One region of the Aminobacter sp. MET-1 genome, then DNA from elsewhere that is predicted to be linked to it. Evidence: riboswitches for the same ligand, from Rfam matches in the RefSeq annotation. Region 1 holds a riboswitch; the other holds the start of a gene.
The links. A riboswitch is a leader RNA that binds a small molecule or an ion and turns the genes downstream of it on or off. The one in region 1 is predicted to bind S-adenosylmethionine.
Positions count from the first base shown of each region.

Region 2: linked by a shared signal. The riboswitch ahead of NDO48_RS25845 (O-succinylhomoserine sulfhydrylase) and the one ahead of metA (homoserine O-acetyltransferase MetA) in region 1 are both predicted to bind S-adenosylmethionine.

Region 1 is NZ_JAMSHL010000001.1:403,380-407,848, forward strand. Features, by position in the region: gene NDO48_RS02030 (MFS transporter) at 1-10, opposite strand, end outside; gene NDO48_RS02035 (LysR substrate-binding domain-containing protein) at 151-1,008, shown strand; gene metA (homoserine O-acetyltransferase MetA) at 1,061-1,984, opposite strand; SAM riboswitch at 2,034-2,111, opposite strand; gene hisC (histidinol-phosphate transaminase) at 2,264-3,376, shown strand; gene NDO48_RS02050 (prephenate/arogenate dehydrogenase family protein) at 3,380-4,315, shown strand; gene NDO48_RS02055 (DUF2125 domain-containing protein) at 4,405-4,469, opposite strand, start outside.
Region 2 is NZ_JAMSHL010000027.1:39,480-43,948, forward strand. Features, by position in the region: gene NDO48_RS25835 (ABC transporter substrate-binding protein) at 1-710, opposite strand, end outside; gene NDO48_RS25840 (2'-deoxycytidine 5'-triphosphate deaminase) at 823-1,911, opposite strand; SAM riboswitch at 2,055-2,132, shown strand; gene NDO48_RS25845 (O-succinylhomoserine sulfhydrylase) at 2,176-3,369, shown strand; gene apaG (Co2+/Mg2+ efflux protein ApaG) at 3,624-4,016, shown strand; gene NDO48_RS25855 (Hsp33 family molecular chaperone) at 4,038-4,469, opposite strand, start outside.

The sequences.
Region 1 (4,469 bases):
TCAGCTTCATCCCGTGTCTCCGGCTGGCGGCGTCGGGAGGAGGAGGCCCAGTGCCGCTGGTTATCTGGAAACAGCTGAGATAGGCGAAGCTTGAACATGCATAAATGCTATGCAAACCTATATCAGTGATAACAAATCAGGATGGATGAGATGCTGTGGCTCGACGCCGAGGCCGTGCGCAACTTCGTTTTGGTCGCGGATCTCCAGAGCTTTACGCGGGCCGCCGACGCCATGGGCTCGACCCAGGCGGCGGTCAGCGTCAAGCTCAAGCGGCTGGAGGAGCGCATCGGCCGCAAGCTGATCGAACGCACCCCGCGCCGTGTCAGGCTGTCGGCAGACGGTGCGTTGTTCATCGAATCGGCGCGTGCCTTCCTCGCCGCGCATGACTATGCCGTCGCAGGCCTGTCGTGCTCGGCGCGGCGCTTCACGCTCGGCATTGCCGGCCATGTCGCCGGACCGGAGGTGACGACGCTGCTCGCGCGCCTCAGCCAGCACGATCCGGCGCTGACCATCGAGGTCCAGGTCGACAATTCAACGCTGCTGCTCGACGCCTTCGACCGTGGCAAGCTCGACGCCGCGATCGTCAGGCGCGAGGACGACCGCCGCGACGGCGAGGTGTTGGGACCTGAGCATTTCGGCTGGTTCGCGACGCCCGAGTTCGATCATCGCCCGGGTGAGCCGATCCGGTTGGCGACGCTGTCGCGGCTGTGTGGCGTTCGCGACCTGGCGACACGCACGCTCGACGACGCCGGCATTCCCTGGGTCGAGGTGTTCGTCGGCGGCGGCTCTTCGATGGTCACGGCGGCGGTTTCGGCGGGGCTCGCCACGGCAGTCTTCCCCAGCCGCCTGGCGCCCCCCGGAACCGTCGAGGTCAGCCGCAAGTTCGGCCTGCCTGAGGTGCCGGCGACCGAGATCGTGCTGCACTCGACACTGACCGACCGCCGCTCGCGCGAAGCGCTGCGCATCCTCGCCTGCGCCTTTCACGAGCACCGTGCAAAGGCCGGGTAGGGCGCTTTGGGACCGCGCCCGGATGCCGGGCGCGGGGCCGTGAGGCGGTCGGCTAGCGATCCTTGCCGATGTTCTCCAGATCGTAGGCCGTGGTCTGGTAGACCCGGTTGATCCAGTTACCGAACAGCAGGTGGGCATGCGAGCGCCAGCGGTTTAGCGGCCGGCGCTGCGGATCGTTGTCGGGGTAATATTCGTGCGGCACGGCGATGGTCACGCCGGCGGCCACGTCGCGGTCGTACTCTTCCTTGAGCGAGGTCGAATCGTATTCGATGTGGTTGAACATGTAGAGCCGGTTGCCGGCTTCCTCGGCCAAGAGGCTCGGGCCGGTGTCTTCCGATTCCATCAAAAGCTCGAGGCCGGAGCCCTCCGGGATGTCGGCTGCTCGGACTTCGGTCCAGCGCGACACGGGAATGGCGAAATCGTCCGAGAAGCCGGCGAGATAAGGCGAGGCAGGCGCGTTGTTGTTGTGCCGGAACACGCCGAACGCCTTTTCTTCCAGCGTGTGCTTGGGAAGACGGTGGAAATGCCATGCGGCCGCCATCGCTCCCCAGCAGATGAAGAACGGCGAATGCACGTTGGTCGTGGTCCAGTCCATGATCTGCTTGAGCTCGTCCCAGTAGGTCACTTCCTCGAACGGCAGCAGCTCAACCGGCGCACCGGTGATGATGAAGCCGTCGAACTTGCGGTCCTTCACCTCTTCCCAGGTCTGGTAGAAGGCGATGAGGTGGTCCTCTGAGGTGTTTTTGGCCTTGTGGGTGCCGATACGCACCAGCGTCAGTTCGACCTGCAGGGGGCTTGCGCCGATCAGGCGCGCGATCTGGGTCTCTGTCCTGACCTTGTTGGGCATGAGGTTGAGCAGGCCGATCTGCAGTGGGCGGATATCCTGGCGGAGAGCAGTCTGCTCATCCATGATGGACACGCCCTCTTTCACCAGCACTTCGCGGGCGGGGAGTTGATCCGGGATCTTGATCGGCATTGCGCGACCTCCAAAAAACAAAACCGGCATTGCTGTCGCAAAGCCGGTTTACGGATCGCAAACGGCCCTTTAGCGACTTGTTTAACGTGGCTGCAAGCCGACCGGCCAAATCACCACGGGTCCATGCGCTGCTATTACGCCCGGTGGCCGATTGCGTCAACAGCGGCCCAATGGTCCAGCCAGACGGGCCAGTTTCGCCGGTTTTCCTCGACATTGGCTGTTACGGGGGGTATTTCCGCTGCGGCCTCCATCCGGAGGCGCCAATCCAGGATTTTCGACATGACCAAGGCACCTGAGCAGATTCGCCCCGAACCCCGCGCCGGCATCATGGACATCGCAGCTTATGTCCCCGGCAAGAGCGCGGCTCCCGCAGGCGTTACCAAGGTCCATAAGCTCTCGTCGAACGAAAATCCGCTGGGTGCGTCGCCTCATGCCATCGAGGCGGTACAGAAGCTCGCCGGCAAGATGGAGTATTATCCCGACGGGTCGGCGTCACGCCTGAGACAGGCGATTGCGGCGACCCATGGGCTCAACCCTGCCAACATCCTGTGCACGAACGGCTCCGACGAGGTGCTGGGCCTGCTGGCGCAGAGCTATCTCTCGCCAGGCGACGAAGCCGTCTACACCGAGCATGGCTTCATGGTCTACAAGATCTACACCCAGGCAGCGGGCGCCATTCCCGTCGTTGCCAAGGAAGATGGCGAGAAGGCCAGCGTCGACAACATCATCGCGGCGCTGACGCCCAACACCAGGATCGTCTTCCTCGCCAACCCCAACAACCCGACCGGCACCTACCTGCCGTTCGAGGAGGTGCGTCGCCTGCATGCGGCGCTGCCGAAGAATGTGCTGCTCGTGCTCGATGCCGCCTATGCCGAATATGTTCGCCGCAACGACTACGAGGCGGGCGTGGAACTGGTCGCGGCCAACGAGAATGTCGTCATGACGCGCACGTTCTCGAAGATCCACGGCCTCGGCGGCATGCGCATCGGCTGGATCTATGCGCCGTCGCACGTCATCGACGTGCTTGAGCGCATGCGTGGCCCGTTCAACGTCAATGCGGCGGCCATCGAGGCCGGCGTGGCGGCGATCCAGGACCGCGGCCATGTCGAGCGCACCGTCGCCCACAACACCCACTGGGCAGAGTGGCTGGTCACGGAGTTCGAGAAGCTCGGCCTGCGCGTCACGCCTTCGGTCGGCAACTTCCTGCTGGTTCACTTCCCCGAGGACGGCAAGCATTCGGCCGCTGCAGCCGACGATTATCTTCTGGCGCGCGGTTATATTCTGCGCAGGGTCTCCGGCTACGGTTTCCCCAATGCGCTGCGCATGACCGTCGGCACCGAAGAGGCAAATCGCGGTGTCGTTGTTGCCCTCACCGAATTTCTGAGAAGTTGAAAAATGTCCGAACCTCTCTTTGACAAGATTGCCCTGCTGGGCATCGGCCTGATCGGCTCGTCGCTGGCCCGCGTCATTCGCCGCGAAGGGCTTGCCCGCCATATTGCCATCTCCACCCGCAGTGCGTCGACGCTTGCCCGCGCCGAGGAACTCGGGCTTGGCGACAGCTATTCGACCGACGCCAAGGCGGCGGTGAAGGATGCAGACCTCGTCATCGTCTCGGTGCCGGTGGGCTCGTCCGGCGCCGTGGCTGCCGATATTGCGACAGCCCTGAAGCCGGGTGCCATCCTCACCGATGTCGGCTCGACCAAGGCCTCCGTCATCGCCCAGATGGCCCCGCATGTGCCCGCGGGCGTGCACTTCATCCCCGGCCACCCGCTGGCCGGTACCGAGAAGTCCGGCCCCGACGCCGGCTTTGCCGAACTGTTCGAGAACCGCTGGTGCATCTTTACGCCGCTTCCGGATACCGATCCGGTGGCGCTTGAGAAGCTGTCGGAGTTCTGGCGCCGCTGCGGCTCCAACATCGACACCATGGACCCCGAGCATCACGACATGACGCTCGCCATCGTCTCGCACCTGCCGCACATCATCGCGTACAACATCGTCGGCACCGCCGATGATCTCGAGGCGGTGACCAAGTCGGAAGTCATCAAATATTCGGCTTCGGGCTTCCGCGACTTCACCCGTCTCGCGGCTTCCGACCCGACCATGTGGCGCGACGTCTGCCTGCACAACAAGGACGCGATCCTCGAAATGCTGGCGCGCTTTTCGGAAGACCTCGCCTCGCTGCAGCGGGCGATCCGCTGGGGCGACGGCGACAAGCTGTTCGAGATGTTCACCCGCACCCGCGCCATCCGTCGTTCGATCATCGACGCCGGTCAGGAAGTCGACGTGCCGAACTTCGGCCGCGAGGCCATCGAGCACCCGGCTAAGAGCTAGCGAATAGGGAATGCAAAGTGGCGAGTAGCGACTTGCCCTGGCCGTCCAGGCTGGGTTTCCTCGCTACTCGCTGGAATGCTCGACAGGAGCTATTGAACCGCGGGCAGCATCCCGAGCGGAATGAACCCCAGCATTGCCCGGCCCTTGGTCACTC
Region 2 (4,469 bases), on a different contig from region 1:
ACGATGGCGTCGATGGCGGCGTTCAGCTTCTCGCGCAGCGGGTCGCCCTTGCGCACGGCGATGCCGGTGAGAGACTCCGTGTTCTTGAGATCGCCGACCAGCTTGCAGCAATCATTACCGGTGGTCTTGAGCCAGTCGACCAGCACGAACTTGTCGGATACCACGGCGTCGAGGCGGCCGTTGGTAAGGTCGGCCATGGCCTCATCCTGCGTCGGATAGAGCTTCACGTCGGCGCCGGCCTTGGCGTAATGATCCTCGGCATAGATCGCCTGTGTGGTCGATCCCTGGGCGCCGACAGTCTTGCCCTTGAGGGCATCGGGCTCGGGCGAAGTCAGGTCGGTGTTCTTCAGCGCCACCAGCGCCAGCGGCGTGGTGTAGTACTTGTTGGTGAAGTCGACCTGCTGCTTGCGCTCGTCGGTGATCGTCATCGAGGCGATGATGGCGTCGAACTTGCCACCCTGCAGCGCCGGGATGATGCCGTCCCAATCCTGCGTCACCCACTCGCATTCGACTTTCATTTCGGCGCACAGCGCGTTGCCGACATCGATGTCGAAGCCTGCCAGCTTGCCGTCGGAGGTCAGTGTGTTGAAGGGTGGATAGGCGCCCTCCGTGCCGAGCTTGAGCTTCGTCTGCTGCGCCGAAGCGCCTCCCATTGCAAACAGAAGCGCCGCAACTGCGGCCGAATATGCGAATTTTCTGGAAATCTGCATTGTCGTCTCCGTTGTCGGGTACTCTTTTTCGCGAGTATTTCCCCGACCACAGCCAATCACAGCAACAGCTGTTGGACAAGCAGACTAACGGCTAGGCGCAACTGACCAAAGGTCAGCTCATGCGAAAATGCTTGGAGAGCTTGAGGCCCTGGGCCTGATAGTTGGAGCCGAGGTCGCTGCCGTAGAGCGCCTTGGGCCGCGCCAGCATGTGTTCGTAGACCAGGCGCCCGACGATCTGGCCATGTTCGAGGATGAAGGGTACCTCGTGACTGCGGACCTCGAGCACGGCGCGACTGCCGGTACCGCCGGCGGCCGAATGGCCGAAACCGGGGTCGAAGAAGCCGGCATAGTGGACGCGGAATTCACCCACCAGCGGATCGAACGGCGTCATCTCGGCGGCGTAGAGCGGCGGCACATGGACCGCCTCGCGGCTGACGAGGATGTAGAATTCGTCGGGGTCGAGCACCAGTTCCTCGGCGCCGTGGTTGTAGATCGGCTCCCAGAAATCGACGACAGAATGGGCGGCGCGCTTGTCTACATCGACCAGTCCGGTGTGGTGCTTGCCGCGATAGCCGACGATGCTGCCCACCGCGCCGGCGAGGTCGATCGACAGCGCGATGCCGCCGCCCGAAATGTTCGGCGGATCGATCGCGACCAGCCGGTCGGACAGGTGCAGCGCGTTGAGTTCGATCTCCGACAGCAGCGCATGGCCCTTCCTGAAACGGATCTGCGACAGGCGCGAGCCGGCGCGCACCACGATCGGGAAAGTGCGCGGGCTGACTTCGAGATAGAGTGGACCGCTGTAGCCGGCTGGGATCTTGTCGAATTCCTGGCCGCGGTCGGTCATGACGCGGGTGAAGATGTCGAGGCGGCCGGTCGAGCTCTTCGGGTTGGCCGAGGCCGAGATGTCGGCCGGCAGGTCGAGCGCCTCCTGAAGCGGCACGATGTAGACGCAGCCCGTCTCCAGCACCGCACCGTTGGCGAGATCGATCTCGTGCAGCTTGAGGCGGTCCAGCTTGGCCGAGACCAGCGAATTGGGACCAGGCAGGAAGCTGGCGCGCACGCGAAAAGCCTTGGCGCCGAGACGCAGGTCGAGGCTCGCAGGCTGGATCTGGTCGGCGTCCAGCGGCGGCGCCTTGAGCGCACCGGAAGCAAACAGCGCCGCGATATCCTGATCCGGAAGAATGCCCGACTGCCGCAATTGCCTCACTCCTTTACAGCGCCGCCGATCCGAACGGATATCAGAGGATCGCTGGACCCCGGACCTCGTCCAGGCTCATATGCGTGGCCCAAGACGTTTAGTCGACCCCGCGATTGACGCAAGCCGGCCTTGGGTCTAAAGGACCTTTATCCCGTGGTGATTTGGCCGGTCGGCTTGCAGCCACGTTAAACAAGTCGCTAAAGGGCCGCGTTGTGGACCGGTTGCGACTTTTCGCGACCGGTTTTTTTGTATTTGGATTTGGCCATGACCTCCGACACCAAGCGCAACTGGAACCCGCAGACCACGCTCATTCACGGCGGCACGCTCCGCTCCGAATTCGGCGAAACTTCGGAATCGATCTTCCTGACCCAGGGCTATGTCTACGAAAGCGCTGAAAGTGCGGAAGCACGCTTCAAGGGCGAGACCCCGGGTTTCATCTATTCGCGCTACGCCAACCCGACCGTCGACATGTTCGAAAAGCGCATGTGCGCGCTCGAAGGCGCTGAAGACGCCCGCGCCACCGCGTCGGGCATGGCCGCGGTTTCCGCCGCTATCCTGTGCGGCCTGAAGGCCGGCGACCACATCGTCGCAGCGCGTGCCCTGTTCGGTTCGTGCCGCTGGGTCGTCGAGACGCTGGCGCCGCGCTACAGCATTGAAGCGACGTTGATCGACGGCACAGTCACCGAGAACTGGGAAAAGGCTGTCCAGCCCAACACCAAGCTGTTCTTCCTGGAGAGCCCGACCAACCCGACGCTCGAAGTGGTCGACATCGCGGCGGTTGCGGCAATTGCCAATTCGATCGGCGCGCGCGTCGTCGTCGACAATGTCTTTGCCACGCCGATGCAGCAGAAGCCGCTCGAACTCGGCGCCCATATCGTCGTCTACTCGGCCACCAAGCATATCGACGGCCAGGGTCGCTGCCTGGGTGGCGTCATCCTTTCCGACAAGAAGTGGATCGACGAAAACCTGCACGACTACTTCCGCCACACCGGCCCGAGCCTGTCGCCGTTCAACGCCTGGACGCTGCTCAAGGGTCTGGAGACATTGCCTCTGCGCGTGAGCCAGCAGACCGAGACCGCCGGCAAGATCGCCGACTTCCTGGCCGAGAGCCCTGAAGTGTCACGGCTGATCTACCCCGGCCGCGCCGACCATCCGCAGGCCGACATCATCAAGCGGCAGATGAAGGGCGGCTCGACGCTGATCTGCTTCGACGTCAAGGGAGGCAAGAAAGCGGCCTTCGCCTTCGAAAACGCGCTGAAGATCATCCTGATCTCCAACAATCTCGGCGACTCCAAGAGCCTGATCACCCATCCGGCAACGACGACGCACAAGAACCTGACCGACGAGGCGCGTGCCGAGCTTGGCATCGACGACGGCACGCTGCGCCTGTCGGTCGGCCTCGAAGATGCCGACGACCTGCTCAACGATATCGGCGATGCGCTGAAGGCGGCTCGCTGAGGCAATCGACTCATGCGGCGTCCGGCATCACCGGGCGCCGCATGTTCATCACATTCGCTGTGAACAATGCGAACGGCAGTTGACCCGCCGCGACAAGCGGCGGACCCTGTCACGCAGGGCACCATGCGCCGCCACGCCGGTTTCATGAGGCCTCGTGATCGCCGCCAGCCAGCCACGGCCTGGACGCCGAACGCAGCATCAGACAGTTCGTCGCCCGGCTTTCTCCAAGCCCCGGCGACGCAGGAGCGCCGCATATGTATCGCGCCATCACCCGCAACATCGCAGTCGAGGTCGAGCCCTTCTATCTGGAAGAGCGATCCGACCCGTCTGAAGGCCGCTATGTCTGGGGCTATCGCGTGACGATCGAGAACAATTCGGAAGATTTCGTCCAGCTTTTGTCGCGCTACTGGCACATCACCGACGCGAGCGGCAAGGTCGAGGAGGTCCGCGGCCCGGGCGTAGTCGGCGACCAGCCCGAGCTCAATCCCGGCGACAGCTATCAGTACACGTCGGGCTGCCCGCTCTCGACGTCATCGGGCATCATGGTCGGGCGCTACACCATGCGCAACGAGGCCGGCGAGATGTTCGACATCGCCATCCCCGCCTTCTCGCTCGACCTGCCGGGCATGCGCCACCGGCTCAACTGAGCCGGCAGCGTCATTGTCGGATCATTGGGCCGGGGCGAACTCGCCCGGATCGAACTCGTAGGCCTTCGAGCAGAACTCGCAGTTGACGCGAATGCGGCCGTCCTCGACGCTGCCCGTGATCTCTTCCGCCGAGAACCCCTGCAGGATGCCACGAATCTTGTGATCCGAGCACGAGCACTGGTCGGCGACATGCACGCCCTCGTAGACGCGCACGCCATGTTCGTGGAACAGGCGATAAAGCAGCCGCTCGGCGCCCACGGTCGGATCGATCAGCTCGGTCGGCTCGATGGTCGCCATCAGCGCCAACAGCTCCTGCCAGGCATTGTCCTCGGGCCCGACAGCGACATCACGCTTGTCACCGTCGCCACCATGCATGTCCTGCACGCGTCGACGTTCGGGCGAATCCGGCAGGAACTGGGCCAGCAGACCGCCGGCGCGCCAATGTTCGCCGCC